2 regions of the Bacillus sp. UNCCL81 genome follow, and region 2 is predicted to be linked to the other one. Evidence: a T-box and tRNA genes for the amino acid it is inferred to sense, from the RefSeq annotation. Region 2 holds a T-box; the other holds one or more tRNA genes.
The links. A T-box is a leader RNA that pairs with one kind of tRNA and senses whether it is charged. The one in region 2 lies ahead of metG (methionine--tRNA ligase), so its partner is inferred to be a tRNA-Met.
Positions count from the first base shown of each region.

Region 1: it has a tRNA-Met gene. The T-box ahead of metG (methionine--tRNA ligase) is inferred to sense a tRNA for this amino acid. The anticodon was not compared.

Region 1 covers NZ_FOMF01000011.1:113,384-129,660, forward strand. The annotation lists gene BM319_RS20375 (L-lactate dehydrogenase) at 1-14, opposite strand, end outside; gene BM319_RS20380 (5-formyltetrahydrofolate cyclo-ligase) at 212-775, opposite strand; gene rpmG (50S ribosomal protein L33) at 892-1,041, opposite strand; gene BM319_RS20390 (nucleotidyltransferase family protein) at 1,127-2,113, opposite strand; gene phoU (phosphate signaling complex protein PhoU) at 2,232-2,885, opposite strand; gene pstB (phosphate ABC transporter ATP-binding protein PstB) at 2,909-3,730, opposite strand; gene BM319_RS20405 (peptidoglycan D,D-transpeptidase FtsI family protein) at 3,984-6,152, opposite strand; gene BM319_RS20410 (MFS transporter) at 6,255-7,472, opposite strand; gene BM319_RS20415 (superoxide dismutase) at 7,589-8,197, opposite strand; tRNA gene BM319_RS20420 (tRNA-Ser) at 8,422-8,511, opposite strand; tRNA gene BM319_RS20425 (tRNA-Met) at 8,524-8,600, opposite strand; tRNA gene BM319_RS20430 (tRNA-Asn) at 8,613-8,687, opposite strand; gene BM319_RS20435 (DUF1189 domain-containing protein) at 9,002-9,760, shown strand; gene yqfZ (protein YqfZ) at 9,878-10,222, shown strand; gene ispG (flavodoxin-dependent (E)-4-hydroxy-3-methylbut-2-enyl-diphosphate synthase) at 10,340-11,440, shown strand; gene BM319_RS20450 (sulfate/molybdate ABC transporter ATP-binding protein) at 11,500-12,582, opposite strand; gene cysW (sulfate ABC transporter permease subunit CysW) at 12,594-13,475, opposite strand; gene cysT (sulfate ABC transporter permease subunit CysT) at 13,478-14,308, opposite strand; gene BM319_RS20465 (sulfate ABC transporter substrate-binding protein) at 14,417-15,469, opposite strand; gene BM319_RS20470 (arylamine N-acetyltransferase family protein) at 15,911-16,277, shown strand, end outside.
Region 2 covers NZ_FOMF01000007.1:93,671-109,947, reverse strand. The annotation lists gene BM319_RS16190 (pentapeptide repeat-containing protein) at 368-841, opposite strand; T-box leader at 1,041-1,314, shown strand; gene metG (methionine--tRNA ligase) at 1,367-3,004, shown strand; gene BM319_RS16180 (hypothetical protein) at 3,081-3,554, opposite strand; gene BM319_RS16175 (PhzF family phenazine biosynthesis protein) at 3,782-4,672, shown strand; gene BM319_RS16170 (HD domain-containing protein) at 4,691-5,665, shown strand; gene BM319_RS16165 (GNAT family N-acetyltransferase) at 5,723-6,397, shown strand; gene BM319_RS16160 (Na+/H+ antiporter NhaC family protein) at 6,554-7,882, shown strand; gene BM319_RS16155 (hypothetical protein) at 7,957-8,244, opposite strand; gene BM319_RS16150 (DUF1292 domain-containing protein) at 8,566-8,826, shown strand; gene BM319_RS16145 (dicarboxylate/amino acid:cation symporter) at 9,041-10,249, shown strand; gene BM319_RS16140 (aminopeptidase) at 10,409-11,524, opposite strand; gene BM319_RS16135 (DUF948 domain-containing protein) at 11,724-12,221, shown strand; gene ytxJ (bacillithiol system redox-active protein YtxJ) at 12,187-12,516, shown strand; gene BM319_RS16125 (rhodanese-like domain-containing protein) at 12,706-13,095, opposite strand; gene BM319_RS16120 (acetamidase/formamidase family protein) at 13,325-14,272, shown strand; gene BM319_RS16115 (alpha/beta fold hydrolase) at 14,309-15,139, shown strand; gene BM319_RS16110 (bifunctional 3-deoxy-7-phosphoheptulonate synthase/chorismate mutase) at 15,825-16,277, shown strand, end outside.

The DNA of each region.
Region 1 (16,277 bases), on a different contig from region 2:
TCTTTGTGTAACATAATATCCACCTCATTTGTGTAATTAAAGTGTAAGTAACTGGGACTTCTATATTATATATGTATTTTCACTCAAAGTTTGTGAAACTTTTTACAAATTTGTTACAATATTAGTCCAATACAAATTTAAATTTTTTACAACAAGAATCTAATTCTGTCTTTACCTATTTTCAAACAAATCGTGTCGCATTATTCACTTATTAAATCGCTTCTATTATTCTTGATTCCGTTAAAACCAACGGCATCTTAATGTCATGTTTTTCTGTTGGTAATTCATCAATAATTTGAATGTCATAAGCTAAGGCTAAGAGTTGTTTATTATAATCTTCTAAGTAGCGATCATAATAACCACCACCATATCCTAGTCGTTCACCATTTTTTGTATATGCTACTCCAGGAACAATTATTAGATCAATACGTTCTTTTCTTATTTCCTCGCATTTTTCTTCGATCGGCTCTTGTATTCCAAAATAACCTTTCTTTAAATCATCAAATGAATTGATTTTGTAAAAATGCATTTTTCTAGTCTCATGGTTGCATTTAGGGACAACAACTGATTTATTCATTTTCCAACAAGCAGTGATTAAGTACTTAGTATTTATTTCATGCTCCATCGGCATCGTTGTTGCTATTATGTCTGCACTCTTCATTTGTTCAGTATTTAATAATTTATCTATAATTTGTTTCGACTTTTCGTCTCTTTCCGAAACTGAAATATTTTTCAAGTTTTTCATCATAGAATTTCTAATTTCTTTTTTTTCCATAATATTGGCCTCCTTAGGTCAGAATCGAGTTTTCTAAAGTAAGTTTTACTGATATGTATTCTAATTAAAATTATAAGTATTTAAATATAAAAAAACAGTAGGAAAATTCCTACTGTTTACTTTGTTTCGCGATGAACTGTAACTTTTTTAAGTCTTGGGCAATATTTTTTAAGCTCAAGACGGTCTGGGTTATTACGTTTATTTTTAGTAGTGATGTAGTTACGATCTCCGCATTCTGTACATGCTAATGTAATATTTACGCGCATTTTATTTTCCCTCCTGACATAGTGACATAATCAGACTTGTATATAATAACATTCTTTCGCGATAATTTCCATAGTTTTTATTGATTCAATGTATTTCTTTTGATATTTTTTTTATTGAATTATGTACAAACTTATTCTCATAATTCAGAGTATATTTTTGAAAGACAGCTTGATGATGTAATACACTGCCTGAATCGATTCGAATATTAGAACTAATCGACACATATGGGCCAATTACACAGTTCTCTTCAATCGTAACATCATTTCCAATAATAACGGGAGAAACAATCTTAACATTATTATTTATCGTTACATGCTCACCTAGAAAGATTCTCGGTAATATTTGAACAGCAGGAATAGGTAAGTTTAATTTCTCTTCAATCCAATCTACGTTTAGCTTCGCAAATCTTCTAGGTGTTCCATAATCAATCCAGTAACCTTTTAAATGAAAAGCATTTAAATAGATATTATTTTTCAACATTAATGGAATCAGATCATTACTAATGTCAAAATAACGATTTTCTGGAATTAGATATAATAATTCAGGATTTATAATATAAATTCCAGTATTAACTAATTTACTAATTTCACTACCTTCATTCGGCTTTTCTATAAAATCGATTATTTGTCCATTTTTTACTTTTACATTTCCGTATGAACCACACTTGTCAACTTGTTTTACAATCATAGAAAATTTACTTTTACTTTCTAAATGAGTTTTTAATGCATCTCTAATATCACCGTCAAATAAAATATCACCATTCACTAATAGAAAAGGTTCATGAAGAAAATGCTTAGATAGTCTTAAACAACCAGCAGACCCTAAACTTTTTTCTTCTATAATATAATCAATTGAAACATTTTTTAATTTCATTGCATTGATCGTCTCGATTATAGCTTGGGACATATAATGAAGCTGAATAATAAATTCATTAAACCCAAGTCTAGTTAAATGTAATATTAAATGCTCAATTGCCGCTCTATTTGCGATTGGTAATAGTGGCTTAGGAATGTTGTTAGTAATTGGTAAAAGCCTTTGACCGTATCCTCCAGCTAAAATAACAACCTTCATTTATTACCACCTCAATATCTTATACTAGTTAAAGAAGTATGCTTAATATTACATAAATATGACAAAAGGGCATTCAGGTAAATTTTGTCTGAACACCCTTTTATCTTATTTGACTGTTTTATTGATTTAATAAATAATGTTTCCCTTTAACTAAATAATAAATATTCTCTGCAATATTTGTTGCATAATCTGCAATTCTTTCAAGATATCTACAAATAAATGCCATTTGCATGATATTAGATACATGCTCAGGAGAATCTGCAATGCTTGACATTAGTGTTCTAACAGTTGTTCCATATAATTCATCAACAATATCGTCAATTTCACCAATCTCTTTAGCTGCTTGTAAATCCTCTGTACGATATGCTTCTGAAGCTTTTGTTAACATGTCTAAGCCAAGTTCATGCATTTTTTCTATATTCTCTAATGGTAAGTTTTCTTGACGACTACGAATACGAATTGTCGATTTTGCAATATTTACTGCATAATCTGCAACTCGTTCAAGATCATGAGCAATCTTGATAGCAGTTAAATTTCTTCTTAAGTCGACAGCAACTGGTTGTTGTCTTGTAATAATGACTAAAATTAATTCATTTACTTCTTTTTCTAATTTATTGATGCGATCATCTTCGTCAATTACTTCTAAAGCTAGTTCAATATTTTCAGTACGAAATGCCTCCATACTTTTAATGACTGCTTTTTTTGTTTTCTCAGCTAATTCGATAATCATTTCTTGTAATGATTTTAAGTCTGCTTCAAATTGATTTCTCATCTCTTTTTACCTGTTCCCTTCTATTATCCGAATCGTCCAGTAATGTAGTCTTCAGTACGTTTATCTTTAGGTGTTGAGAACAGTTTATTTGTATCTGAGAACTCAACTACTTCACCGCTTAAAAAGAAAGCAGTTTTATCAGAAACACGAGCTGCTTGTTGCATATTATGCGTAACAATAATAATACTAAAATCTTTCTTTAAATCATGAATTAACTCTTCAACTTTTAATGTTGAAATAGGATCTAGCGCTGACGTTGGCTCATCCATCAAAATGACATCTGGCTCGATTGCTAAACAGCGTGCGATACATAAACGTTGTTGTTGCCCTCCTGATAGACCAAAAGCATTCTCATGTAAACGATCTTTAACCTCATCCCAAATTGCTGCGCCTTTTAAACTTTTTTCAACAATCTGATTTAATGTGGCTTTGTCTTTAATACCATGTATTTTTGGTCCATATGCAACGTTTTCCCAAATTGATTTAGGGAATACATTTGGTTTTTGGAATACCATTCCTACGCGTGTTCTTAATTCTTCTACAGGATAGTTTTTATCGAAAATATCTTGTTCGCGGTAAAGAATCTTCCCTTCTGTTCGAACTGTAGGAACTAACTCAACCATACGATTTAACGTTTTTAAGTAAGTTGATTTACCACAACCACTAGGTCCAATAATCGCAGTAACTTCATTCTCATAAATACTTAAATTTATATTTTTTAATGCTTTATCTTGTCCATACCATAAATTTAAATCTTGAGTATCATATACAATTGATTTTTTCACGTTTGTATTTGTCTCTTCAAGGTCATCATTTTTAATAATATTCTCTCTATTTAATGTCATTGTCATAACTTTCGATCCCCTCTCATCCTAAAGGAAGCTTTCTATTTTTGATATATAAAATATTAACTAAACAATAGATAAACTTTATAATCGTTAAAATTCATTAGTACTTACATGAATAATCATATTCTCAAACTATTAAACCTGTTTTAACCGAATGTAAAGATTATGTAAATACGTTCAGAATGTGCAGGAGGGGTGTAGAAAAGGAGATTTCCAAATAAAAAAGAGAAGGGTTTAATCCCTTCTCTTCTTATTGATTTTTATTTTGAGTATCTTGGTTATCTTGACTATTTTGATTGTCTTGATTATCTAAAACGTCTTTTGGTTCGTCATTATAAATTGATTGTCTTTCTTTTTTCAATTTAAAATATTCATCCATAATATCTCGGCCAATGTATTTATTTACTGGCGCTTGGTCAGTTTGTAACCAAGGAACTACTACTACAAAGGCAACTTCAGGATCGTCATATGGAGCATAACCCATTAATGTCTCATTATAAGTTTTTACAGGCCCATTGTATTTTTTACGATCTGGACCATCGTATACCGATTGGGCTGTACCTGTTTTACCGGCTATTTTATAGTCTACGCCTATGAAGTATTTGTGAGCAGTACCACCAGTCTCATTATAGACTTTGATCAAACCTTGTTTAACATGATCGATGTATGATTGTTTCATATCGATTCGATTTAATACTTTTGGTTTTACTTCTGTTCTAATAACACCAGTATCTTCACCTATAGAAGGCTGTCTTATTTCTTTTGCAACATGCGGTTGAATTCTATAACCGCCATTAGCGATTGTAGATACATATTGAGCTAATTGAAGTGGCGTATAAGTATCATACTGCCCGATCGCCATATCTAGAAGGAAACCTGGACTTTTGTCTACACCTTTAAATCCAATTGCTTCATTTGGTAAATCAATTCCCGTTTTAACACCAAGTCCGAATTGACTGAAACTATTTCTGAATGTATCAAATGCTTTTACGTCGATATCTAAAGGCTTATTCTCTACGTAATGTGCATGTCCAATGGCCATAGCCGTTCGGAACATATAAACGTTTGATGAATACTTTAGTGCATCTAAATCATTAATCCATCCGAAGTTTTTATATGACGCTTTTACTGGTGTACTTGCAATTTTAATCGGTGTATCGAATTGCCTTTGACCTGGAGTAATTGCCCCTGTTTGATAACCAGTTAAAAGAGTTGCACCTTTTACTGTTGAACCCATCTCATAAGATGAAGTAAGATTTCCTGTTGCGTAGTCGACAACTTTATTTTTGCCTGTCTTTTTGTCTTTAACAATTTGCTTTCCTGACATAGCTAAAATTTCACCCGTTTTTGGGTTAATCATCGTAACAAATGCTCTGTCTAAATATCGACCATTTGACGTTGCTTTTGCTTGTAAAAGCCTATCTTTAATTATTTCATCAACCTTACCTTGAAGTTCCATATCAATTGATAGTACTAAATCACTTCCAGGTTCCCCTTCTGTAATCACTTTCGTATCAACAACATTTCCATTCGAATCAATAACATTTTGTGCCTTACCTTTTGTACCACGTAAAACATCTTCATATTGCTTTTCAATATAACTTTTTCCAACTCGATCATTACGGTCATAACCACGCGCTAAATAATAATCGACATTTTGAGCAGGTAATCCTTCTTTTTCAGAAGTAATATTACCTAAAATTGTTCGGAACGTATCACCATAAACATATTTTCTTTCCCAATTTGTCGTTACATCCACACCTGGAAGCTGGTCCAAATGTTCACTAACTGTTGCATATTCTTTTTCAGTAACTCCCTCACTTTTAATTGTTTGTGGAGTTAGTGCATAACCAGCACTCATTTGCTTGTAAATTGCAAGGATCTGTAAGTCATTTGCACTAAGTGAATTAATATTAGCTGCTGTGATTTTATCAAGCTGTAAATTATAGTAAGCTTTATTGTAAGCAGCGTCATCATCTTTATTTTGAGCTTTTAATGTTTTATCTTCTTCTTTTGATACTAATTTTTTTGCATCTTCAGGATTTGTTAATAACCAATAATCTTTTTTATCTCGTTCAGTTATTTTATTAGTTGGCATCTTTAGGTAACTTTTTAACTTTGTAGCCATTGTTAATAACTCACCTGAAGTTGTCCCTTTTTTTCTTGTATACGTAATTGTACGTAAAGGCGTATTATCTACGACAACCTTTCCGTTACGATCTAAAATTTTCCCCCTTGGTACAGCTTGATCGACCGTCATATTTTCTGTACGCTCTAATTCTAATTTATAGTCTTCACCTTTAACAATTTGTACGACACCTAATCTTAGAATTAAAAAAGAAAATAAGACAAACACAAGAAAAAATAGTGTATTCAGTCGTGTTGGTAATGTAATTTTATATTTCTTAGGCTTATTCATTTTTTCTCCTCTTTTTTCTACAATTACTAATTCTACATATAAATATTTTAATGATTTGGAAAAGGAATCACTGCTTAGTTTTTGACAATTTAATGACAATACTTAAGCATGCTTATATTCTAATTTCCTCATTACGAAATAGACCAAAAAGTGTCCTGCACCAAATAAACACATTAATAATGGAATAACTTGTTCGGGTTGGAATAGTGATGTACACACAATGAAGACGGCAATAGAAAACATTCTACCGCTATTTAAATACACTTCACGTATGACGATATATTCCACTCTGTATTCCCTGGCCTTATACGATTTTCCTATTATATCATATGTTAAAGATAAGTAAGGTACTAAAATGATTGGATATGCTAAAGAAATTATTGCACCGTAAATAATTAATAAAGGAAACGAAACTTTAAAAGCGATTACAAAAACGGCGCAAAATAGTAAAAAACCACCAATAAACATAGCTTTCATTCTAAAATTTTCTTTTATTATTCTTGTAACAATATAATAGGTAATAAAACTAATTAACGATGTAATTAATCCGTATTTCCCTAAAGCAAATTCACTTCCAGTTGATAAGAAAATATAAATTGAAATAACAAACATAAAAATCCCTTCACGAATCCCCTGAAAGAAATTAGCATAAGTTACTTTCCGCCAATTTTCATTTAATTTTCTTTCCTGAATGACACGCTTAATATTGAACTCACTATCAAGTTCCCGTCTAACTAAGAAGCAACTTAAGACCACTGCACATATAAATAAAATAACAGCAGCAAGAAACACAAAATGATAACCTTTATTTCCAATCATTGAAGAAATAATTGCTCCGGCTATAAATGGGCCAAGCATTCCCGTGAACGAATTAATTAGCCCTAAAAAACCATTAAAAAATTGTCTAGTTTCAGGTTCAGTAACTTCAAACGTTAATAAGTTAAACGCCAAATAGTAACATCCATTTCCAATTCCTAAAATCGCTCCAATCAAAATTGTTGCTAATAATGTCTTCGTTTCGAAAAGTAAAACGACTATGTAGAATATTGCCAAAAAAGAAATACCCGCCCTTAAAATGACTACTCGATCAATTGTTTTAGCTAATCTGCCTGCTATAACGAATGTAAGGGCTTGAAAAAATGCGATCGAAAATTGGTACGAAGCAATTGGTAAATAATTATTTGATTGCTTCCACAAATAAACATTTACAAATGTGCTAGATAAAGCGGTCGCTAGAGTAAACAATCCACCGACACTTAGTAAAAGAATTAAATCTTTATTTAAATCTACGTCACCTAATAAAAATTTCCACTTACTCATAATAAACTCTCCTTTGTCTCATGAACTAGTTTTCCGAGTAAATGAAAATTTATCCTTTTTTAAACATAAAAAAAAACACTACTTAAATAAATTAAGTAGTGTTCATTTTTTATAAATTATTTAGCAGCTTGGTATAATTCTTCTACTTTTTCCCAGTTAACTACATTCCAGAATGCACCAACGTAGTCAGGGCGTTTGTTTTGGTAGTTTAAGTAGTAAGCATGCTCCCAAACATCTAAACCTAAGATTGGAGTTTTACCTTCCATTAATGGTGAATCTTGGTTAGCTGTGCTAGTCACTTCTAACTCACCATTGTTTACTACTAACCATGCCCAACCAGAACCGAAACGAGTTAATGCAGCTTGAGTGAAAGCAGATTTTAACTCATCTAAGCTACCGAATTTAGCGTTAATTGCTTCAGCAACTTCTCCAACTGGAGTGCCAGTGCCTTCTGGAGTTAATAAAGTCCAGAATAAGCTATGGTTAGCATGTCCACCACCATTGTTACGTACAGCTGTACGGATACCTTCTGGAAGTGCATCTAAGTTTGAAATTAATTCTTCAATTGAAGAAGCAGCTACTTCTTTACCTTCTAAAGCAGCGTTTAAGTTTGTTACATATGTATTGTGGTGACGATTGTGGTGAATATTCATTGTTTCTTTATCAAAGTGTGGCTCTAATGCATCATAAGCATAAGGTAATTGTGGTAATTCAAATTTTGACATTTTTTATTTCCTCCCAAAGATAATAGTGAATTTCAATTTAAAGTTATCAAATATACTGAAAGATTTCAATAGTAATGCTCAGAAAAGGGAAAGAAAGTAAAAAAGATTAATTTTTGGAAGAAAAATTATTCTGGACCGTAAGCATTAAAATCATCCTTTATTAATTTAAAAACTAAAACGAAAAAAGTCTTCAACATGATAGTTGAAGACTTTTTCACTAATTAAGGAGTAAGAGGGATTCGAACCCCCGCGGGCTGTTACACCCCTGTCGGTTTTCAAGACCGATCCCTTCAGCCGGACTTGGGTATTACTCCATAATAAAATATTGGTAGCGGCGGAGGGAGTCGAACCCACGACCTCACGGGTATGAACCGTACGCTCTAGCCAGCTGAGCTACACCGCCAAAATATATAAATGGCTCCGCAGGTAGGGTTCGAACCTACGACCACTCGGTTAACAGCCGAGTGCTCTACCACTGAGCTACTGCGGAATAATTCTTGTTGTCCTTAAGACAATATTTAATTTACCATGTTTCAAACTAGACGTCAACACTTTTTATTATTTTTTTATTATTAATTTATAATAACTATTTTTTAGTGAAAATAAATTGGTTTAAAGGGGTTTAAAGCCAAGCTTAAATACAATTCTTAAAACCATTGTCTTACTCTTCTTATTTACTCTTATCATTTTAATTAAAGTTTAATATTCAATTACCAAAAAAAGATTATAATATACAAAATAGCCCGAAAGTTACATAATAAATTTCGGGAAGTGAAATAACATTAAATAAGAAAGGATGAGTTTATGAATATATTTAAACAATTTTGGTTTAGTTTATACTCTCCAAAAACAATATCAAGATATAGACTCCAAAAAATCGGTAAAACAATCTTTTTTCTTTTCCTACTTGCAATTTTATATACTCTTCCGGGTTTCTTTTCATTTGAAAAAAACGTGAAGCTTCAGGTGAACAATGTTTCTCATTTGCTTAAAGATAATATCCACTCAATTTCTTTAAACAAAGGAGCTATATCAATAAACGATAATACGCCGTTCGAACGAAATATCGGCGATTATAAATATGCTTTTTATCCAAATGAAACAGTTATTCCTTCAAAATTAAAAAATGAACAATTTACTGTTGTTGTTTTAAAAAATAGAGTAATTATCAAAAATGATAAAGGCGAGCAAGATTTCCCTTACCCTTCATTAAAATCTAAAAAAATAAACAAAGCAGACGTTTCAAATTTTATTAAAAATATAAAAGAAGCTCTTCCAGTATTTTTAATCGCATTATTTTTCTTATTTTATTTAGGATCTTGTATCTTCATATTTATAGTTGCTACATTATTAGCGTTTTTAACAGCTTTATTTAAGTCGACTAAGCACTTACCCTTTAGACAACGCTTTGCAATGGTTTCATATAGCTTAACACTACCGACTGTTATCTATTTATTGCTAGGATTATTGAAAATCAATATACCATTCCAAACATTAATTTTTATTTTAATAACAGTTGTTATGTACACTTTAACAATTAAAAATTTACCAACTAAAAAATAATGTTTACTGAAGTGTGTTTCACACTTCTTTTTTTTGCTAAAATATTTATTAGTCCAAGCTCCTAATAGGAATATTCGTTGTGGACAAGCATATAGTCTACAAAAGGAGTGATTATTAATGAAAAAAATAGCTTTTTTACTTGGTTCTTTATTGCTTGCATATATAATATTCTTTGATTTACAAGTAGGGACGATCCCAACTAAACATATTGCTACAGTGGCAAAAGCAACAAAATCTGAAACAAAATCTGAAACAAAATCAATCTCACTTCCAAAATATGAAAAAATTCAAGTTAAAAACGGTGACACTGTTTTAGGAATTATCGAAGACCTTAACCCCGATTTTAACCAGCCAATTAGCCAAATTACAAAAGATTTTAGTGCATTAAACAATGGTCTTTCACCTACTAAAATTCAAAGTGGAAAATCATATAAATTCCCAATTTACTCTCCACAAAAATAAAATTTGTGATATATTTCTTTAGAACCAGTTGATAAAATGAGTAATCATGAAGAAAATATGATAATGTAGATTTATACAAAATAGAAATAAAGTTATTTTTGAAGGAGCGAGTTACTCGTGAACGAAATTACACATAGAAGTAAAACACGTGCAGTTAAAGTAGGTAATGTGGTTGTTGGTGGAGCAAATGAAATTTCGATCCAAAGTATGACTACAACAAAAACACACGATGTTGAAGCAACAGTTGCAGAAATTAAACGACTTGAAGAAGCTGGATGTCAGATTGTTCGAGTGGCAGTACCAGACGAAAGAGCTGCAAATGCAATCGCTGATATTAAAAAACAAATTAACATACCACTTGTTGCAGATATACACTTTGATTATAAATTAGCCTTAAAAGCAATTGAAGGCGGAGTAGATAAAATAAGAATTAATCCAGGTAATATCGGTCGTAAAGAAAAGGTTGAAGCAGTAGTAAATGCTGCTAAAGCTAAAGGAATTCCGATTCGTATCGGTGTTAATGCTGGTTCATTAGAAAAACGAATCTTAGAGAAATATGGTTACCCAACTGCTGATGGAATGGTTGAAAGTGCATTACATCATATTAAAATCCTTGAAGATTTAGATTTCCATGACATCATCGTTTCGATGAAAGCATCAGATGTAAACCTAGCAATTGAAGCTTATGAAAAAGCTTCAAAAGCATTCGATTATCCTTTACATTTAGGTATTACTGAATCAGGTACTTTGTTTGCTGGTACTGTTAAGAGTGCCGCTGGTTTAGGTGCGATCATTAGTAAAGGGATCGGAAATACAATGCGTATCTCATTAAGCGCAGATCCAGTTGAAGAAGTAAAAGTTGCAAGAGAATTACTTAAATCTTTCGGTTTATCATCAAATGCTGCGACATTAATTTCATGTCCTACATGTGGTCGAATTGAAATTGACTTAATTAGTATTGCGAATGATGTTGAAGAATACATTTCAACATTAAAAGTACCAATTAAAGTTGCCGTTCTTGGATGTGCAGTAAACGGTCCTGGTGAAGCACGTGAAGCAGATATCGGTATTGCTGGAGCTCGTGGTGAAGGATTACTATTCCGTCACGGGGAAATCGTACGTAAAGTACCAGAAGCAACAATGGTTGAAGAACTAAAACGCGAAATCGACATCATTGCCAAAGAAAAACTAGCTGAACTAGAAGCAGCAAAAGGTTAATAATAACAAAAAGGTTAAGGACATTGCTCCTTAACCTTTTTTATACTTTTCTAATCTTGTCAGATCGAATAATCTTGAGGAATAAATACCTTCAATTCATTTGGACGGACAAATACCCTTTCTCCAAGTTGAATATTTAGCTCGTAAAATAATTCGTTCATGAGTTCAATTTCAACATAATCATTTGTATCCTCTCGTAGAACCTCCACATATACGATTGGTCCTACAGCATGAATATGGGTTACGATTGCACTGATCGACGTTTGATTTGTTTCAAACTTTTCGATTGTAATTTGATGAGGACGAACATAACCGGTAACCTCATTATGTTCTTTATGTTCATGTTCAACTAATTCTGGTAACGGAATTTCTAATCCTCCACTTATTAAGCTTCCTTTATTTATCCTTCCATGAAATAAATTTACTTTGCCAAGAAAATCATAAACAAACGGACTTGCTGGTGTATGGTAAACTTCCTCAGGTGTTCCGATTTGTTCAATCGTCCCGCCATTCATAATGACAACTCGATCTGCAACTTCAAGTGCTTCCTCTTGATCATGCGTTACAAATATACTCGTAATATGAATTTCATCATGGAGTTTACGTAACCATCTTCTTAAATCCTTTCTCACTTTTGCATCCAATGCCCCAAATGGTTCATCTAATAATAATACACTTGGTTCAACAGCCAATGCTCTTGCTAATGCAACACGTTGTCTTTGGCCACCAGATAATTGAGAAGGAAATCGATTTGCAAAGCTTTCTAATTTTACTAAAGATAGTAATTCCATCACTTTCTCATTAATTTTTCTTTTTAAAGGACGTGTAGCTCTTGGTCTAACCTTCAAACCAAAAGCAATATTTTCAAAAACAGTCATGTGCTGAAATAAAGCATAATGCTGGAATACAAATCCTACATTTCTTTCTTTCACTTGCACATTTGCTACATCCTGATCTTCAAAAAATATTTCACCCAAATCTGGATTCTCTAAACCGGCAATGATTCGCAACAATGTTGTTTTACCAGACCCAGATGGACCTAATAAAGCAACTAATTCCCCTTTTTTAATATTTAAATCAATTCCTTTTAAGGCAGTTTCATTTTCATAACTTTTCATTACATTTGAAACTTTAATTGACATACAATCCTCTCCTATTGTTTCTCTTCCTTTAGAACTTTCCATTCAATAATATTTTTAATAACTAATGTCAGAATCGCAAAAATGGACATGAGTGACGCAACTGTATATGCTTGTGGAAATTGGTACTCATTATATAAATTTTCAATTTGAAGTGGCATTGTAATTGTTTCGCCGCGAATATGTCCAGATACAACAGATACAGCACCAAATTCTCCAACCGCTCTTGCATTGCATAATATAACGCCATACAAAAGTCCCCATTTAATTTTCGGAAGTGTCACCTTCCAAAAAATATGCCATCCGTTCGCACCCAAAGTTAGCGCAGCCTCTTCTTCAGCACTGCCTGTTGCCTGCATAACCGCAATTAATTCTTTCGCAACAAAAGGCAAAGTGACAAAAATTGTTGCTAAAACAATTCCAGGTGTTGAAAAAATGATTTTCAAATTATGTTCCTTTAACCAACCACCAAAAATCCCATTATTCGGACTAAATAATAGAACAAATAAAAATCCTGCTACAACTGGCGACACTGCAAAAGGTAGTTCAATTAAAGTTACTAATATATTTTTTCCTTTAAAATTAAATTTCGTTGTAGCCCAGGCAATCGAAACACCAAAAATTGCATTAAGCGGTAACGTAATAATCGTTACCAAAAACGTCAATTTAATTGCTGCTAACGTCTCATCATTTACAATCGCTTCTTTATAAACTCCAAAACCATCTTGTAAGGCCTTTATAAAAATTGAAACTAATGGAAGAAATAAAAATAACGCTAAAAAAAGTATGACAATACTAATTAACATGATCTGAATCGTATTGCCGTTCAATTTTGCTCTTTTATCAGTATTAGCATTCACTTCTAGTTCTCTCACAATCTTAAATTCTCTTTCCATTCTTAACCCTTACCCCCTTGAACAAAAGCACGATTTGCGTATCTTTGAAAAATACTAATGATCAATAAGAGTAAAAAAGAAGTTACTAATAACACAACAGCAAGTGCGGTTGCACCCGAGTAATCATATTGCTCTAATTTTGTCATAATTAACAAGGGTGTAATTTCAGTCTTCATTGGCATATTTCCCGAAATAAACACGACAGACCCATACTCACCTAAGGATCTTGCGAATGCTAAAGAAAATCCAGTCAATAATGCTGGTAAAATCCCCGGAAAAATTACTTTCCAAAAAATTTGAAAACGGTTTGCACCTAGACTTGCTGCTGCTTCCTCAACATCTTTTTGAAAATTTTCAAGAACAGGTTGAACCATCCTAACTACAAATGGTAACCCGATAAATGTAAGAGCTATAATAATCCCAAGTGGTGTATAAGCTATTTTGAAAGAGAAAAATTTACCAACCCAACCATCAGGAGAATACAATGTAGTTAAAGTAATACCAGCAACTGCAGTCGGTAATGCAAAAGGTAAATCAATGAATGCATCTACAATTCGTTTACCAGGAAAACGATAACGTACAAGCACCCAAGCTACTAATAAACCAAAAACAGCGTTAATAATCGCAGCAATAAAGGCAGTTCCAAAACTTACTTTATAAGACATTAGTACTCTATGTTCACTAACAATTTTTATAAATTTTGACCAACCTATATCGAAAGAATGCAAAAACAGCACCGATACCGGAAGAAAAATAAAAAAACTTATATATAATATTGAAAATCCAAATGTTAATCCAAATCCAGGTAGGATTCTTTTCTGCTTCTTAAACAAATTTTGTCAATCCTCCTTAAAATAAAAATCAAATAAAGAAGACTTGGCTTAAGCTCTAGTAAAACGCCCAATAAAGTCCAATGTCCTCCTTATTTTCCACTTACGTGATTATTGATAAATTTGGTCAAATACTCCACCATCATCAAAATGCTTCGATTGAGCTTTACCCCATCCTCCGAAATCTTTATCAATTGTTAACAGTGGCAGGCTAGGATATTGTTCACTATATTTAGCGAGTATCTCTTTATCTCTTGGACGATAATAATTTTCGGCGATGATCTTTTGACCTTCTTTGCTATAAAGATAAGATAAGTACGCCTTTGCTACTTCTTCGGTTTTCTTTTCCTTCACATTTTTATCAACAACCGCAACAGGTGGCTCAGCTAGAATACTAATCGAAGGATATACAATTTTATATTTCCCCTCACCTAATTCCTTCTCTGAAAGTAATGCTTCATTTTCCCATGCAATTAACACATCTCCAATTCCTTTTTCAACAAATGTAGTTGTTGAACCACGTGCACCAGTATCTAATACTGGAACGTTTTTATATAATTTCTTCATAAACGCTTTTACTTTTTTCTCATCGCCATTATATTTTTTGTCTGCATAGCCCCAAGCAGCTAAATAATTCCACCTTGCACCACCCGAAGTTTTTGGATTTGGAGTAATGACTTGAACTCCTTTTTTCGTTAAATCATCCCAATCCTTAATATTTTTCGGATTTCCTTTCCTTACTAAAAAAACAATTGTTGATGTATAAGGAGTTGAATTGTATTTAAATTCTTTTTGCCAATTAGGGGATATTAGTTGTGCCTTTTCATTGATCGAATCAATATCATATCCAAGAGCTAGTGTAACTACATCAGCATCTAAACCGTCGATTACTGCTCTAGCTTGCTTTCCAGAACCACCATGAGACTGCTTAATTGTTACAGTTTGGTGATGTTCTTTTTCCCAATATTTACTAAAAGCTTTATTATAATTTTCATATAATTCACGAGTTGGATCATAAGAAACATTTAACAATTCCACTTTTTTATTTGCCGCTTCAGTATTAGTAGCCTCAGATTTATCATCCTTCAAGGTCGCATACAATACTCCCGAAACTGCTAATACAACAACTACTGAACTAATAACCCATTTCTTTGCCCCCACAATAATCTGCCCCTCTCAATTTCAATTTTCCGATTTTTATTTGTACCCACCTCTACACTTCAACACATTAAAATCTCCCCTTTAAGGCACAAATGTAAAGAAAACTCGTCGATTGCCTAGCCTTTTAGGCGAAGGCAGAGACGTAGTTGCACTTATACTTTATTCCTATAATTGGCCACTACGCCGAGTACTCCTCATCGCTGCCAATTTATCCTTTTTAAAGTGCAAAAAGACCCTTAACTAATGAAAATAGTTAAGGGCCTTTGGTCTTCCAATCAGCCATATTGATTTTTTATATAAGCTTAATAATAAACAGACTATTCCTATGTGTCAACTATGATTTTAGAAAATTTTAAATTATTTCTCTTATTTTTAACTTTTTATACAATCCTCATTGTATACTCATTATATTTACTATTTACATTAAATTTTATGGAGGATTTCATGCTAATTGAGTCATATTTTAAACACATCCGTTTAAATAAACCCCAAACAATTTCATATTCCTCATTAAAACAAATTCATAAACACCACTTACTTTCAATACCATTTGAAAATATCGATATTATTTCTCAAATACCGCTCTCAATGAATCCTTCTGAAATTATGAAAAAAATAGCAAATGGTAAGCGTGGTGGGATTTGTTTTGAAACGAATTCATTACTTTTTTCAGTTCTACAGGAATTAGGTTTCAATGTATCATTTATTTCAACTAAATTTTGGAATGAAGAAAAACAGTGTTGGAATCCCGAATTTTCACATTTATCAATATTAGTCAAAATTGACAATCAAAACTATCTCGCAGACGTAG
Region 2 (16,277 bases):
AGTATATTCAATTGATTAGTATTTAATGTTCGATATTAATTAACCTACAAACTGATTAATAAACAACTGTTAGGTTACTCTAAGTAAAGGTTATTTGATTAGGATTTATTGCATACTTTTTTTGATGAATAAGTTGATTGGAACGGAGGGGTGCTCGACTCCTATGGGATTAGCGGGAAGGCTAAAGAATCTCGCCCCATGGAAAGCGAGCATCCTGTAATGGAAATCAACATCATCCTACTCCTTTTACGAAAATTTGGTAATTTAATAGACAAGGTTTTTATTCAACAGAGTGGAAAAATAATCTGATTAAAGATTCTTTTTTTATTGCGCGTTGAAATTGACTACATCCTTTTTTATGAAATAATTATTTTCTCTGACTATAACTCTTTAACAAATCTTCAATTAAAATGCCATTAATTTTCAATCCTGTTAAATTGCAATTATTGATTTCGACATGACTTAAATCACAGTCGGTAAACTGACTATTTGTTAAATTGCATTTCTCAAATTTAATAGAATTTGAGTAATCGTCAAGATTTAGATTTTCCGGAATGACAATATTGCGGAAGATTGTTCCAGCTAAATGAACATGATTAATAACTAAGTCTCTTAAATTACCATTTGTTATTTTTGTATTAGATAAATTAACATCTGAAATTCGAGTTCCGAATAAATTTACGTCATTCAATTCGAGGTTTCTCATGTTTGCATTTGTAAATTTTGAATTCGCCAAGCTTACATTATTAAAGTCTAAGTTTTCAGCTCTTACTTCATTAAATGTTGAAAAAGACATATCTGTTTTTTGTAACTCAAATAATGCAGTCTTCCAATTTGACATTTCTTCTCCTCCTAAAGCTTTGATAATTGAATATATTTAACTTTATTCCTGAGAATTCCTTCACTCTTAAACATTTTTAATATCGACAAATAATTGAATCAACTTTTAATTTATAACTTATACTATATTAATATCTTTAATCGTTATGAAATAGTTTGACTTTTCAATATGTTTTTTATAAAATCTTTTTAACATTTAAATAAAAGCAATGAAGAGGAAAAGTAGAATAATGTTATTTTTTACAGAGAGCTTCGGTAGCTGAAAAGAAGCAAGAATACTTATTTGAACAATGGCCTCGGAGCTTCGTACTGAACGTATATGTCATATTAGTAGGCTACGACAAGAGTTGGCACTTGTTACCAAAGTCACAGTATATAAGCATTTTTATGCTTTTCGTACTTGCAAAGACAAATGTATGCAAATACTTTGTGAACTAAGGTGGTACCACGTGGATTGTAAACCTCGTCCTTATCTTTTATAGATAGGGGCGAGGTTTTTTGCATTTATAAATTAGGAGGAATTGGAATGGATATTTTTATTGGAGGAGCTTGGCCTTATGCAAATGGATCATTACATTTGGGGCATATTGCAGCTTTATTGCCAGGTGATATTCTAGCTCGATATTTTCGTTTAAAAAAAGCAAATGTATTATACGTTTCAGGAAGTGACTGTAATGGGACACCTATTGCTATTAAAGCGAAACAAGAAAATGTAACCTATATAGAAATTGCAGATCGTTACCATCATGAATTCGAGGATAACTTTAAGAAATTAGGATTTACCTATGATTTTTATACTAGGACAGACGCAGAGCATCATCATAATACTGTACAAGAAATTTTCTTAACTTTATTACAAAATGGGTTAATTTATAAAAAAGAAATTGAACAATGCTATTGTGAAGAATTTGAACAATTCTTACCAGATCGTTATGTAGAAGGAAATTGTCCAAATTGTGGTCAACATGCGCGTGGAGATCAGTGTGATTATTGCTCTGCTATATTAGATCCTTTAGATTTATTAAATAAAACATGTAAGTTATGTGGAAATCCTCCATCCGTAAAAAACACAGAGCACTTTTATTTTTCATTAAGCAAATTACAAGATGAGCTAAAGGAATATCTTGATTTTGCTAAATTGAGTGGAAGCTGGCGTTCGAATGCTATCCAATTAACAGAACGGTATTTAAATGAAGGGCTTCATGACCGAGCAGTATCAAGGGATTTGCCAAATGGAGTAAGCGTACCAGTAAAAGGGTACGAGAAGAAGAAAATTTATGTGTGGATCGAAGCAGTGTCTGGTTATTATTCGGCAAGTAAACAATGGGCACTTAGAACGAATCAAGATGACACTAACTTTTGGAAAAAAGAAACAAAATCATATTATATTCACGGTAAAGACAATATTCCGTTCCATTCAATTATTTGGCCAGCTATTTTAATTGGTTTAAAAAAAGAGGCTCTTCCAACTCATATCGTTTCAAACGAATATTTGACGCTTGAGAAGAAAAAACTGTCCACTAGTAAAAACTGGGCTGTATGGGTACCATATCTAATCGAAAAATATCATCCAGATTCAATACGATATTTTTTAACAATAAATGCTCCAGAAAATAGAGATACTGATTTTTCTTGGAGGGAATTTATTTATAGTCATAATAGTGAACTATTAGGCGCATATGGGAATTTTGTAAATCGTACATTAAAGTTTATTGAAAAATACTATAATGGTGTAGTTCCAGAAGGGGAAATTGAAAAAACAATTAGATTTGATATTAATGGGCTTTATAAGTCTGTTGGTTCGCATATTGAATCGGCTAACTTCAAAAAAGCTATAGAGGAAGTATTTGAATTTATTCGATCTGCAAATAAATATTTTGATGAAGCTGCGCCTTGGAAACAAGTTAAGGAAAATTTGATTGAGTGTCATAACACGATGGTGAGTTGTATATATGCTATTGCAAACCTGGCGCAAATCTTACATCCAATCCTACCTTTTTCGAGTAATGAAATAAAAGAAATGCTAAATTTAGCAAACTTCGAATGGAGGGAAATTTCTCCGGTTTTAGTAAAAATTAACGAAGTAAGGCCCCTTTTTGAAAGAATTGATGTAGGTAAAATAGAGGAAGAATTAGAACTGTTAAATAACCAATCAAAAAAGTAATGAAAAAAGCATTAATAATCAGTGTGATCATTAATGCTTTCCTTAAGGAAAAAATATAAAATAAATGCTGAAGATTTTAATATAGAACGCTGATAAATTCAAAGGCTGTAAATATAAGAGATCCAAAAATAATTGTTGCTCCTGTTGAAGTGAAATATTCATCAGGATCAATGATCACAGATGTTGTATGCCATCCATCAATATCAGGTGTTGCTTCACCAGTTGTACGTGGAGCAAATTTAATATAAAGCATGAGTAATAGAGCAAATAGACCAACAAATGGTGCAGTAGATGAAAATGGCATATCAAAATAAAGTGCAATTAAAAATGATATAAAATATAAAACTATAATTGCTATACTTAACTTTAAGAATTGTTTAAGCCAGTAATTGCGTCGATTGATTGGTTGGTCACGCAATACTTCTTTCATTTTCTGTGCATCTTTGTATCGGAAATATAATCCGACAGGCCATGCAATTAAGAAGCATATTAAGGTAAAGGCTAAGCAAAGTAAAAGTTTTCCTCCGAAAGCTGTAATGAATAATGACATATTTTCCTCCAAAATTTTAATGAATAATATTATTTTATCAAACTTTTAAAATTAAAAATATTGGGAAAATGAACTTTCATATAGAAATTGTAATCGTTTTATTTAATTAGTTTATTAATGTATATTATTAAATAATTGAAGATAAGGCACTATTCTAACAATCTCATAAAATTAGTTTATTTTTAAACTGATAGTAGAGAACTAAGTTACAAAAAAGAGGTGAGAAAATGAAAAATATTACTGTATACCATTATGATGCTTTTAGTAAAAAGCCCAATAAAGGAAATCCAGCTGGAGTCGTTTTAGATTGTGATTCTTTGACTGATTATGAAATGCAGGATATTGCGAAAAAAGTGGGATTTAATGAAACTTCATTTCTATTAAATTCGAAAGTTGCTGATCATAAAATTCGTTATTTTACACCTGGGCATGAAATGGATTTATGTGGTCACGGGACAGTGGCAGTAATATATGCATTAGTAACTAGAGGGCTAATTGAGTTTAAAAGTGAGTTAACGATCGAAACAAAGGCTGGGATTTTGCCGATCAAGATTCATCATTCGAATAATGAAATCTACATAACGATGAAACAAAAAACACCAGAGTTTGTAGAGTTTAAAGGCTCCATTGATGATGTAGCGTCCTCAATTGGTCTTAGTGTAGAAGAAATCGATCAAAGTCTACCAACTCTTTATGGAAGTACTGGTGCCTGGAATTTACTTTTACCGATAAAAAAATTATCTTCGTTTGAAAATATGAAACCTAATAATCTATTTTTTCCTAGTATTTTGACCGAAATTCCAAAAGCGTCCGTTCATCCATTTTGTTTAGAAACATACGATTCAAATGCAGATTTTCATGCTCGCCATTTTTCCTCTGCATTTTCTGGAACGATTGAAGATCCGGTTACAGGTACTGCCTCTGGGATTTTAGGAGCTTATTATGCTAATTATATTCATAATGATGTTATTGATACTCTGGAATTAATTGTTGAACAAGGAACGGAAATTCAGAAAGACGGACGTGTAAAAGTAAATGTAAAAAGAGTAAAGTCGACTTATGATATAGAAATTACTGGAAATGCTGTTTATGTTAAAGAGATGGAATTTCAAATATAAAATGAAGAGGAGTACAGTATGTTTTTGAGCGATGAACTATATGGACAATACAATATTGATCAAGTACTTGTTGAATTAATAAAGACAAAACCAATTCAAAGGTTAAAAAAAATTCATCAAGCTGGTGCTACCTTTTTAGTGGATCAACATTTTAATGGAACTCGATATGGACATTCAATTGGCGTAATGTTGTTAATAAAAAGGTTAGGGGGTTCTGTAAAGGAACAAATTGCTGGATTATTACACGATGTTTCACATACGGCATTTTCTCATGTTATTGATTTTGTTTTTGACTTAAGTGAAGAAAATTATCATGAAACAATCTTTGAAAAAGTAATTTTAGATTCGGAGATCCCTTCTATACTTGAAAAATATCATATCGATATTAAAGAAATTTTTGATATAGATAAATGGGAAATACTTGAAAAAGAGCTTCCGAAGCTATGTGCAGATCGAATAGATTATACCATTAGAGATATGCATACATATTTTGGAACACCTAAAAATGAAATTGAAGCATTTTTAAATTCATTAATTATTGTAAATGGAGAAGTCTGCGTAAACTCTATTGAGATGGCAGAGTGGTTTACAAAGATTTATTATAAGCTTGCTATTGATTATTTTTTAGGTCCGATCAGCATCTATTCTTACGATTCACTTGCAAAGATTATAAAACTTGCATTACAAAAAGAAGTTATTAATTTAAACGATTTATTATTGGATGATATGCAGTTTATGAAATTAATGCAAAAAAGTAATGATAAAGAAATTCTAGAATTAATAAACAGTTTATATGAAAAAGTTGAGCTTGAAGAAAACGATCAGGATTATGATATTCATCGAAAAGGTAAAAGAAGGATTATCGATGTGCCTGTATCATTAGACGGAAAAACTGTTCTACAATCATCTCTTTTATCAGACAACATTGCAAAAATGAATAAGATCGCAATTGAAAAGTCTGAAAAAGGAACATTTGTAAAAATTAAAAGATAGAGTAAAAAGAAATTTGAAGTATGTAAATTAACTAGTTTGAAGCTAGGGGGATTCCTTTTGAAATCAGAGCTAGAACTTATGGAAATGCATATTAACGTATTATTTAAACACAATGAAGTTGGAAAAATAACACAAATAAATGAACCACCATACACAAGCGCACCACGATTTTATATAGGAAGCACCAAAATGGGAAATGTGAAAAGGTTTTTAGATTGTCTTAAAAATGAGGAACTAATTGAATTAGAGAAATCCTTAGACACGGACCCTAGTATACCTTTAGTAAATATCATGCAGATTTTAAGTAAAACTCATCAGATAGATCGTTTATGGATAGGGCCGGCATATGTATTTCAAACAGTTGGCAAAGCATCATCGAAAGCAATAAAAATTACCCAGGCAAATAAACAATTTTTATTACCAAACTTTCCTTATACATATGAGGAGCTAGAATTTAAAGAGCCTTGTTATGCAATTATTGAAAATGACATAGCCGTGTCGATTTGCTGTAGTGCCAGACAATCAGCCGAAGCTGCTGAAGCAAGCGTATATACACTCGAGGATTTTCGTGGGAAAGAGTATGGATTAATCGTTTCAAATGCATGGGCTGCGGACATCCAAGGACAAGGACGAACTGCTTTGTATAGTACCTCTTGGGATAATTATGCATCTCAGGCAGTCGCACGAAAATTAAAATTAGTTCAATATGGAACGGATTTACATTTTAGTTAAAAGCATCTATATTTTAGTGCAAAAGCATTACTTCTAAAGTTGAAGTAGTGCTTTTTAATTGAAATATAAGTGTATTATTAAATGAAAGCTTATATAATTAATGAATGATATTTAATCAATTTAGTGTAATAAATCTGTTTGAAGGAAGGGAAAGTGATGGAGAATCAATTTTCAGTTAAACAGGCAAGTTTCCTAATATTAGTAACTTTGATTGGAATTATTAGTTCCGTCATATTACATATCTCGCTAGTTTTTGGAATTTTACCAGGGTTAATTTTTTTAATTGTATTAAGTTTAAAAAGAGGATATGAAGTTAGAAATATTATGAAGTTAAGCTATCAGGGGATGGGAAAAGTTAAAATTGTTCTCTTTATCTTATTTTTAATTAGCTTTTTACTTCCATCTTGGTATTTATCAGGAACGATCACATCGATGGTTTCGATTACTTTACATGCAATAAATCCACATCACTTTTTTGTGTTTTGTTTTCTAACGACGATGATTTTTTCAATGATTTTGGGTTCGTCGATTGGAACATTGAGTGCCTTAGGAGTTCCTCTTATTAGTAGTGCGATACTACTACATATACCTGTGGAAATATCGGCCGGAGCGGTAATTTCGGGTGCATTTGTTGGTGATCGAACGTCACCTTTTTCAAGCGCACATCAACTTTTAGCTAATATACTTGAAACAACTGTCAAAAAACAAGGTAAAGCGATGCTTTTTACATCAATTACTGCTGTAATCGTAACAATCTTATTTTTCAGCGTAATGGATTTAAAGTTTGCGAATGGAATTACTCAGACACATCACGAAATCGTGAGCAATAAGAATATTTCATTCATTCAATTTATTCCACCGATTTTATTAGTTGTACTTGTTTTATTTCGAATCAATATTATTTACTCGTATGTCATAAGTATTTTGTCTGGAAGTTTAATAGCTTTGTTTAATGGAACCTCTTTTAGTAAAATTGTGAATGCTTTTTGGAACGGAATTAATGGACTTGGTGGAGGGCTAAGTCATATGTATAGCTTGTTATTGTTCATTGCTGTAGCAGGAATTTATAATGCGTTATTGGAGGAGCTTAATATCATTCAGCCTATGTTGGATAAATGGCTTCAAACTTCGACTTCTATGCTATCCGATTCTTTGAAAACAATTGGTGCTACTGCTGTGATATGTGTAATAGCAGGTAACCAAACGATGCCAATTATTTTAACAGGGCGCTCTTTTTTAACGCATTGGTCAAATAAATATAACAAAGAAGAATTGGCTCGGATAATGGCAGATACAACTTTATTATTTCCAGCTATGATCCCTTGGAATGTTCTTGCAATCATGAGCAGTACAGTCATTAATATGAAGTTACATGAGTATTTACCTTATGCAATATTCTTATGGCTTCTTCCATGCTTAACGATTTTCGTCAATGTATTTAAAAAAGTTAAGACATACGAAACGAAGTATGAGGTCAGTTCTTAATTAGGAAAATTGTAATTATAGGGAAAAACATAGAAAAAGAGATAAATAGCTAATATGCTATTTATCTCTTTTTTTCATACAACACTAGCAGACTGTATTTCCTTTAATTGTCTAACAGTAATGCTGTATTTTGTACGTATAGCTTCTAATTCCATAATAGCCACATCAATGTATTCGGGATCGGCATAAATAAAATTAATTTCTTTTAGCTCTAAAAGTTTTTGTAAGCTTCTTAATTCATTATGTAAAAGTTGTGATGGCGTTTCATCAATTAAATGGTTTTTAGTAAAACGTTGAAAGAATGATTTAAAATTGACAGTTTTTTTTCTAGTTTTTTCTTGACCCGTTATTAGTGTTGACATTCAATAATCCTCCCTAAATATAGAAAATATCTACTATTTGAAGACATAGGCTTGTCCAACTTAATAAACTTGAAAGAAACTTAAGAATTGGTTGTTCTAAATCTTATTACAGCGTTGGTAAAAATATTCATGTGAATTTTTAAAAATCAATTTTTTTTACTAAAATCGATTCTCCAGAAAAAGATGGTTTAAAAGTAGAACGATTTAGAAAAGCTTTTAGTGTATTTACAATTTAACGTTTTGCATCATTCTGTTACACTAAAGGAACATAAAGGTTTTTCTTTATGCAAAATGAATTTGAAATAAGTGAGGTCAAGATTTATGGAAAAGATTGAAGTAGGCGAAATTCTTACACTTAGCTATGATGAAGGAGACGAGCAAGATTACGAAGTACTAGGCTCAATTACGATCGAAAGTCATGAATACATAGCAGTAGGTTTACTAGAAGAAGTAGAAAAGGAAAGTGAAGAGGATATTGACGTTTTCTTCCTAAGAGTCGAAGAAGATGGCGAGTTTTACGATATAGAAACAGAAGAAGAGTTTGAAAAAGTTTCAGCTGCTTTTGATGAAGTCTTAAGATAATAAGATCAAAAAAAGTAGGATTAAAGCATTGGAATACGGGCAAAGGTATAGGCAGTATTTCGTAATTTTAATAAAAGAAGAACACTTGTAGATCATACAAAGTGTTCTTTTTTGTATGTTTATGTAGAAAAATGAAGGTTTTATTAAAAATTTGGGGTACAAACTATCAAATTTTCGGTATACTACAAATAGCAATTATATTAGGAGGAAGCTTATGAATTTTTCATTTAGAAATTACGCTTTCCCTTTGATTTTACTAAGTAGTATCATCATAGGTTCAGTCATCGGTTATAATTTTGAAAGCGTAGGAGTTGCCCTTAAGCCAATAGGGGATTTCTTTTTAAACTTATTATTCGTAGTAGTTGTACCGCTTGTATTTTTCTCTGTAGCTTCAAGCTTTGCAAATGGTGGAGGAGAAAAATTCGGTAAGATTATGCGAAATATGTCAGGGGTATTTTTATTTACAGGTATTATTGCAGCGATCATAATGCTTGTTGTTATGAAAGTTTATCCACCTGCACATGGGGTTAATATCCCAATTGTTAAGCCAGATGCAACTGATAAAGTATCAGTAGCGGAGCAAATTGTAAATACATTTACGGTGAATGATTTCTCAGGCTTGTTTTCAAGAAGCAATATGTTAGCAATTATTGTATTTGCTGTATTAGTTGGTTTAGCAACGAATAAAGCTGGCGATAAAGCAGACATTGTTAAAAAATTATTATCAAGTGCTAATGTAGTAATTATGAATATGGTTAACTATATTATGTATCTTGCACCGGTTGGACTTGGAGCTTATTTTGCTTATCTTGTTCCAACATACGGAAAGGAATTACTAGGTTCATATGAGCGAGTTTTCGTTTTATATTATGTAACTGCTATTCTATTTTATTTTATCGTTTATAGTATTATTGCTTATATGGCCGGTGGTAGTTATGGATTTAAAATTTATTGGAAAAATGTATTACCTTCAACGTTAACCTCTTTAGGTACTTGTAGTAGTGCGGCAACTATTCCAACAAATTTCGAGTCAGCTGAAAAAATGGGCGTATCTAAAAACATTAGAGAGACCGTTATTCCATTAGCTAGTGCATTACACAAAGATGGATCTGTTATGGGTGGAGTAGTAAAAATTGCCTTTGCCTTTGGTGTATTTGGAATGAATTTCTCCGGTTTGAATATTTATCTTGTAACAATTGGTATTGCTTTACTAGTAGGTATGGTAATGGGAGCAATTCCGAATGGTGGAATGATCGGGGAAATGTTAATTCTTTCTCTGTTTGGATTACCGGTAGAATCATTACCAATTCTTGCGGCAATTAGTACGATAATTGACCCACCTGCAACAATGTTAAATGCGACAGGTGATTTATCTGTAAGCATGTTAGTTGAGAGATTGACTAACGGGAAAAAGGCTGCTTAAAAAACGAAGACTGGGAATCTCCCAGTCTTTTATTCTTGTAAGAGTATTTTCCTTGTCTTCTATTTTTCAAGTTTCAGTCATAATACCGCCATTTACATGGAATCATATCAATAGATACAAAAAAACACATAGCTTAATATGTGTTCTTTTTTCTAAAGATTATTTTAAGTTTTCAGGGTTTAATCCTTTTAATTCTTCGATTACGAAAAGACCATCTTTACGGATTAAAACGTCATCGAAATAGATTTCTCCTCCACCATATTCAGGACGTTGGATACATACCATGTCCCAGTGGATATTTGAGTTGTTACCGTTGTAAGCTTCATCATATGCTTGACCTGGTGTGAAGTGGAAGCTTCCATCGATTTTTTCATCGAATAAGATGTCTCCCATTGGGTGTAAGATGTATGGATTTACACCAATTGCGAATTCACCGATAAAGCGTGCACCTTCATCTGTATCAAAGATTTTGTTAATACGCTCAGTGTCGTTAGCAGTTGCTTCAACAATTTTACCTTCTTTGAATTTAAGTTGAACATTTTCAAATGTAAATCCATTGTTAGGAGATGGCGTGTTATAAGAAAGTGTACCATTTACTGAATTACGAACAGGTGCTGTAAATACTTCACCATCGGGAATATTCATTTCACCAGCACATTTAATAGCTGGGATATCTTTAATTGAGAATGTAAGATCAGTTCCAGGACCTTTAATTTGAACTTTATCTGTACGGTTCATTAATTCAACAAGAGCATCCATTGCTTTGTCCATTTTACCGTAATCTAAATTACATACATTAAAATAGAAATCTTCAAATGCTTCAGTGCTCATTTTTGCTGATTGAGCCATTGAATCAGTTGGGTAACGTAGTACAACCCATTTAGTTTTTGGAACGCGAATTGCTCTATGTACTTTTTGGCCTACAGTTTTACCATGGATTTTAGTCTTTTCGTCTGGTACATCAGAAAGTTCATTAATATTAACACCTGAACGTAATCCGATATAAGCATCCATATCTTTCATAACATTTGCTTCGTATTCTGCTACTTTATTAAAGTGTTCTTCAGTAGCACCCATTAATAATGCGCGATCTACTTTATGATCCTTGATTGATACGAAAGGAAAACCACCAGCAGCATATGCTTCTTTAACTAAAGCTGTAACTAATTCAGTTTCTAGCTTAAAGTTTTCAATTAAGATTTTCTCTCCTGGTTGTAATTTTACTGAGTAATTGATTAAGTTTTTAGCTAATTTTGAAATACGTGGATCTTTCATTGAAAATTCCCTCCAATAATTATAACTATATACCTATTGTAAACTATTTAGTCAGTTTTGTTTACTAAAGTATTCTTTTTTTACTAAAGAATTTGAAAACTTGTTTTACGACTAGTTTAGTGTTTGGTAAAATTTGTAGTATAATACCAAATAAGTGATTAAATTTGTGGAAGGCTATGAAGGAAAGGGGTTTTTTCGAATGGATTTAATTTCTATTAGTGCATTAATCGCAGCAGTTGCATTTGTGATCTTAGTTGTATTTATAAGTCGTACTTTATTCCGACTAGAAAGGGTATTTAGAGGTGTAGAGTCTACTATTGCTGAAACACAAAAAGATTTACATAATGTTTGTGTTGAAGCCGTTCAATTAGTACATACTTCGAATCATTTAGCAAATGAGGCTAAAATTTTTGTGAATAATTCGAACGAACTTACGAAAGATATGCGTGAACGTGCAAAATCCCTTGATGTATTAGCTAAATCAGTCGAAGAAGTCGGAGTTACAATCTCAGAAATGAATGAAAAAGTACGAGATACTGCTAATAATGTATCGAATACGGTAAAAGTTAGTACTGAAAAAATGTCCCAATTGGCAAATTGGGGAAATACAGCAATGGATTTATGGGAAAAGTACAAAACGAAGCGTGAGGGAAAAAAGAGAAATGGTAAATCGAATATCAACGATTCAACAGTTTGATGAAATAACTAACAACGAAGAGAAATTTGTATTTTTAAAGCATAGTACAACATGCCCAATTAGTCATGCAGCTTATACTGAATTTTTAGCATTTGCATCTGCATATGAGAATGTACCATTGTATTTTTTACAAGTTCAAGATGACAGAGAATTGTCTAACTATATTGCTGAGAAAACGGCAATAAAACATGAATCTCCTCAATTATTTATTTTTGAAAATGGAGAAGCAGTTTATAATACTTCTCATTTTTCAATTAAGAAAGATTCAATTGAAAATGCTTTACTAAAAAAATAAAAAAACTGCACCTTAAATCGTAACTTAAGGTGCAGTTTTTACGTTGTTTGAAAAATTCATAAACAGTTCGATACTCAGACTGATTGAAAACGTTTGTCTTTCGAGGCGCGAAGTTACCATTGTCGGTAATGAGCACCGCAGGCAGGTGAAGTAACGAAGAAAGCGAGCGTTTGGCGGGCAGTCTGAGAATTATTCTACGTCAAAACCAGCAGCTTTCCACGCAGCAGTACCACCATCAATATATGCTACATCAGTAAATCCCATTTTTTTAAGTAAATATGCTCCTAAAGATGCTTGGCCACCTGCACCACATGTTACAAGAACAGGGCGGTTTCGATCCGCTAACTTAGGCTCGCGTAAATGTTCTGGTAATTCTAAATCTGCACGGATTGGTAGCATGCCAAGTGAGATATTCAAACTGCTTGGTATTAATCCACATGCACCTGCATCAGCTGCGTCTTGAACATCAATTACTAATGTTTCAGGATTAGAATTAATTTTTTCACGAGCATCAGCTGAACTGATTCCTTGTACATTGTCACGTGCTTCTGCAACCATTTGTTTAAAAGTTATTGCCATTATTACTCCTCCAGTATAATGAAATTAGAAATCCCTAATTTTGGAAATCTCAACTATACAATACACCGAAAGTCTTATGCAATTCAAATTGATGGAGAAAATCATATGATTTATAGGAAAAAAGTAATGAAAATTTTAAATTAAAACAAGGGAAATGAAGTTCCGCGCAGAAATTAATTAAAGTTAAATTATTTTTACATAAAATCGAGCGTCGAAAGAAGGAGTAAATATGCCAGAAACATATAAATTTAAAACATCAGATCAGCATTTGCATGCATCTTTTAGTAACGTATATGAACCAATTCAAATCATTCGTTCTGGTGATTCGATTGAATTTGATACGATTGATATCGGGTGGGGGTATTCTCATCAAAATGGAGAAAGAGTAAGATTCAAGTCAAGGGAAAAGGAAGAAGAATGGGGTCATCCTATGATTGGTCCATTTTTTGTAGAAGGTGCTAAACCGGGGATGACACTTGAAATTAAAATAAACGAATTAAAAGCTGGCTGGTATGGCTGGAATTGTGCAGGTGGTAATAAGAATTGGCAAAATAACGCATTAGGTATTTCTGAAGAGCTAGAAGTGACATTAAATTGGTTAATCAATGAAAAAAACAATACAGCGAAGACTAAAATCAGAGATAAGGAAGTTTCAGTACCTGTCGCTCCATTTTTAGGAGTCCTAGGTACAGCTCCTTCTGAATCAGGTGTTCATTCGACTATACCACCGAGATATTGTGGGGGAAATATAGACTGTAAAGAGTTAGTAGAAGGTAGTACATTGTATTTACCTATAGCCGTTGAAGGAGCACTTTTTTCTGCGGGTGATGGACACGCTGCACAAGGAGATGGTGAAGTATCTGGTCAAGCGATCGAATCTCCATTTGATAAAGTGAATCTAACTCTTACAGTAAGAGAGGACATGCAGATTAGTATGCCACGAGCTAACACACCAGCAGGGTGGCTTACATTTGGCTTTGATGAGGACTTAAATATAGCAACTAAAACAGCATTAAATGGCATGGTTGAGTTAATTCAAGAGCTATATGCTATTGAAAAAACAGAGGCTGTTGCTTTAGCTAGTGTTTGTGTTGATTTGAGAATAACTCAAATTGTAAACCATGTTAAGGGTGTCCATGCTGTTTTGCCTTATAATATTAATATCTCTTCAATTTAAAAAAATGAATAGATTTGTAAAATGGAGGGTCACAATTTGCCGTTTTGTACTATAAATAATGTTGATTTAAACTATGAAATAATGGGAGAAGGAAATCCAATCGTTATGATTCATGGGTTTACCCCAGACTCTAGGTTAATGCAATGTTGCATGGAACCGATTTTTACAAAGAAAAGCGGTTATAAAAGGATTTATTTTGACCTTCCAGGTATGGGTAAAACTAAGGGCGGAACAAACATTAATACGACAGATGATATGCTGAATATCGTCTTAAAATTTATCGATACGATCATTCCGGGTCAATCATTTTTGTTAGCCGGAGAATCTTACGGAGGATATTTAGCACGAGGAATAATTGCAAATAGACCTGAAAAAGTTAAAGGTGCTGCATTTATTTGTCCAGTGATTATTCCACAATTTGAGAAAAGGTCGTTACCAAACCATACCGTAATAGTCGAAGATAAAACTTTTTTGAATCAATTAAATGAACTTGAAGAAACTGATTTTCGTTCAAATAACGTAGTTTTAGATGAAAAAACTTGGGTTCGTTATAAAGATGAAATTGTTAGTGGATGTTCAATCGCTGATCAAGAATTTTTATCTAAAATAAGGAATAACTACGGATTTTCATTTGATATAGATAAAATTAAGTTTAAAAAAACTAGTCTTTTTTTATTAGGACTACAAGACTCAGTCGTTGGATTTAAAGACGCATTTACTATTCTTGAAAATTTTCCAAGAGCATCATTTGCAATTTTAGACAAAGCTGGCCATAATCTTCAAATAGAACAAGAGAACCTATTCAACTTACTGATTAATGAATGGTTAGACAGAGTATTAGATGTAGAAGAAGGAACTACTATCTAAGTGTTTGTTTGATAATCCTTCTTTTCAGAGTGTTGAATAAAAAATGGTCTAGTCTATAAGGACAACAAAGTTTAGTGAAAATTTATTGATGTTAAAATACTTCATTTTTTATATTTATTAACGATTTTAAATCAATAAACTATATTGTTTTTTTGGAAATTAAAAATATTAAGATCAATTTTAGATAAATAGTTTATAGATGATTGGTTTATGAATTGATTTTCAATCTCAATTGTCTTACAAACTGATTAGTATTCTGTTATGTTACACTAAGAAAAGGATATTAAAATAGGTTTTTAACGTAAACTTTTTTGGATGAATTAGTTGATTGGAATGGAGGGATGCTCGACTCCTATGGGATATGCGGGAAGCCTGAGACCCCGCAGGCTACGCCGAGGAGGCTCAGGTCTCGCCCCATGGAAAGCGAGCATCCTGTAATGGAAATCAACATCACTTTACTCCTTTTACGAAAATTTGATAATAAATTGACAAAATTGTTTTTTCAACGTTAAGAAGAGTTACTAAGCTAACTCTTCTTTTTATTTGGTCATTAACTTTCCCCAACAAGAATACAAAATATTCACTAAAAAAACATTTTTTTAAAATAATGCTCATGTTTTGATTAGCTTCCAATAAAGTGTCATAATAACAAATGAGATATCGGTATTTGCAAGGAGGATTTAATTTGACTAAAAATGATTTAGAACAACTTAGAATTGAAATAGACGAGATTAATCATCAAATATTTGAGTTATTAAATAAAAGAGGCGAAATCGCTAAGAAAATTGGAATAGCAAAAATTGATCAAGGCGTTAAACGTTATGACCCGGTTAGGGAACGTAAGATGCTAGATCATATTGCCGAAATCAATGAAGGTCCTTTTAGTACGGCTACCCTCCAACATATTTTTAAAGAAATTTTTAAAAGTAGCTTAGAACTTCAAGAAGAAGACGATAAAAAAGTTCTCCTTGTTTCAAGAAAAAGAAAATCAGAAAACACAATCGTAAATGTAAATGGTGTTAATATTGGTGATGGAAGCCCAATTATTATTGCGGGTCCATGTGCTGTCGAGAGCTATGAACAAGTTGATTCAGTAGCGAAAGTGTTAAAGGAACAAGGAATCAAAATTATGCGTGGT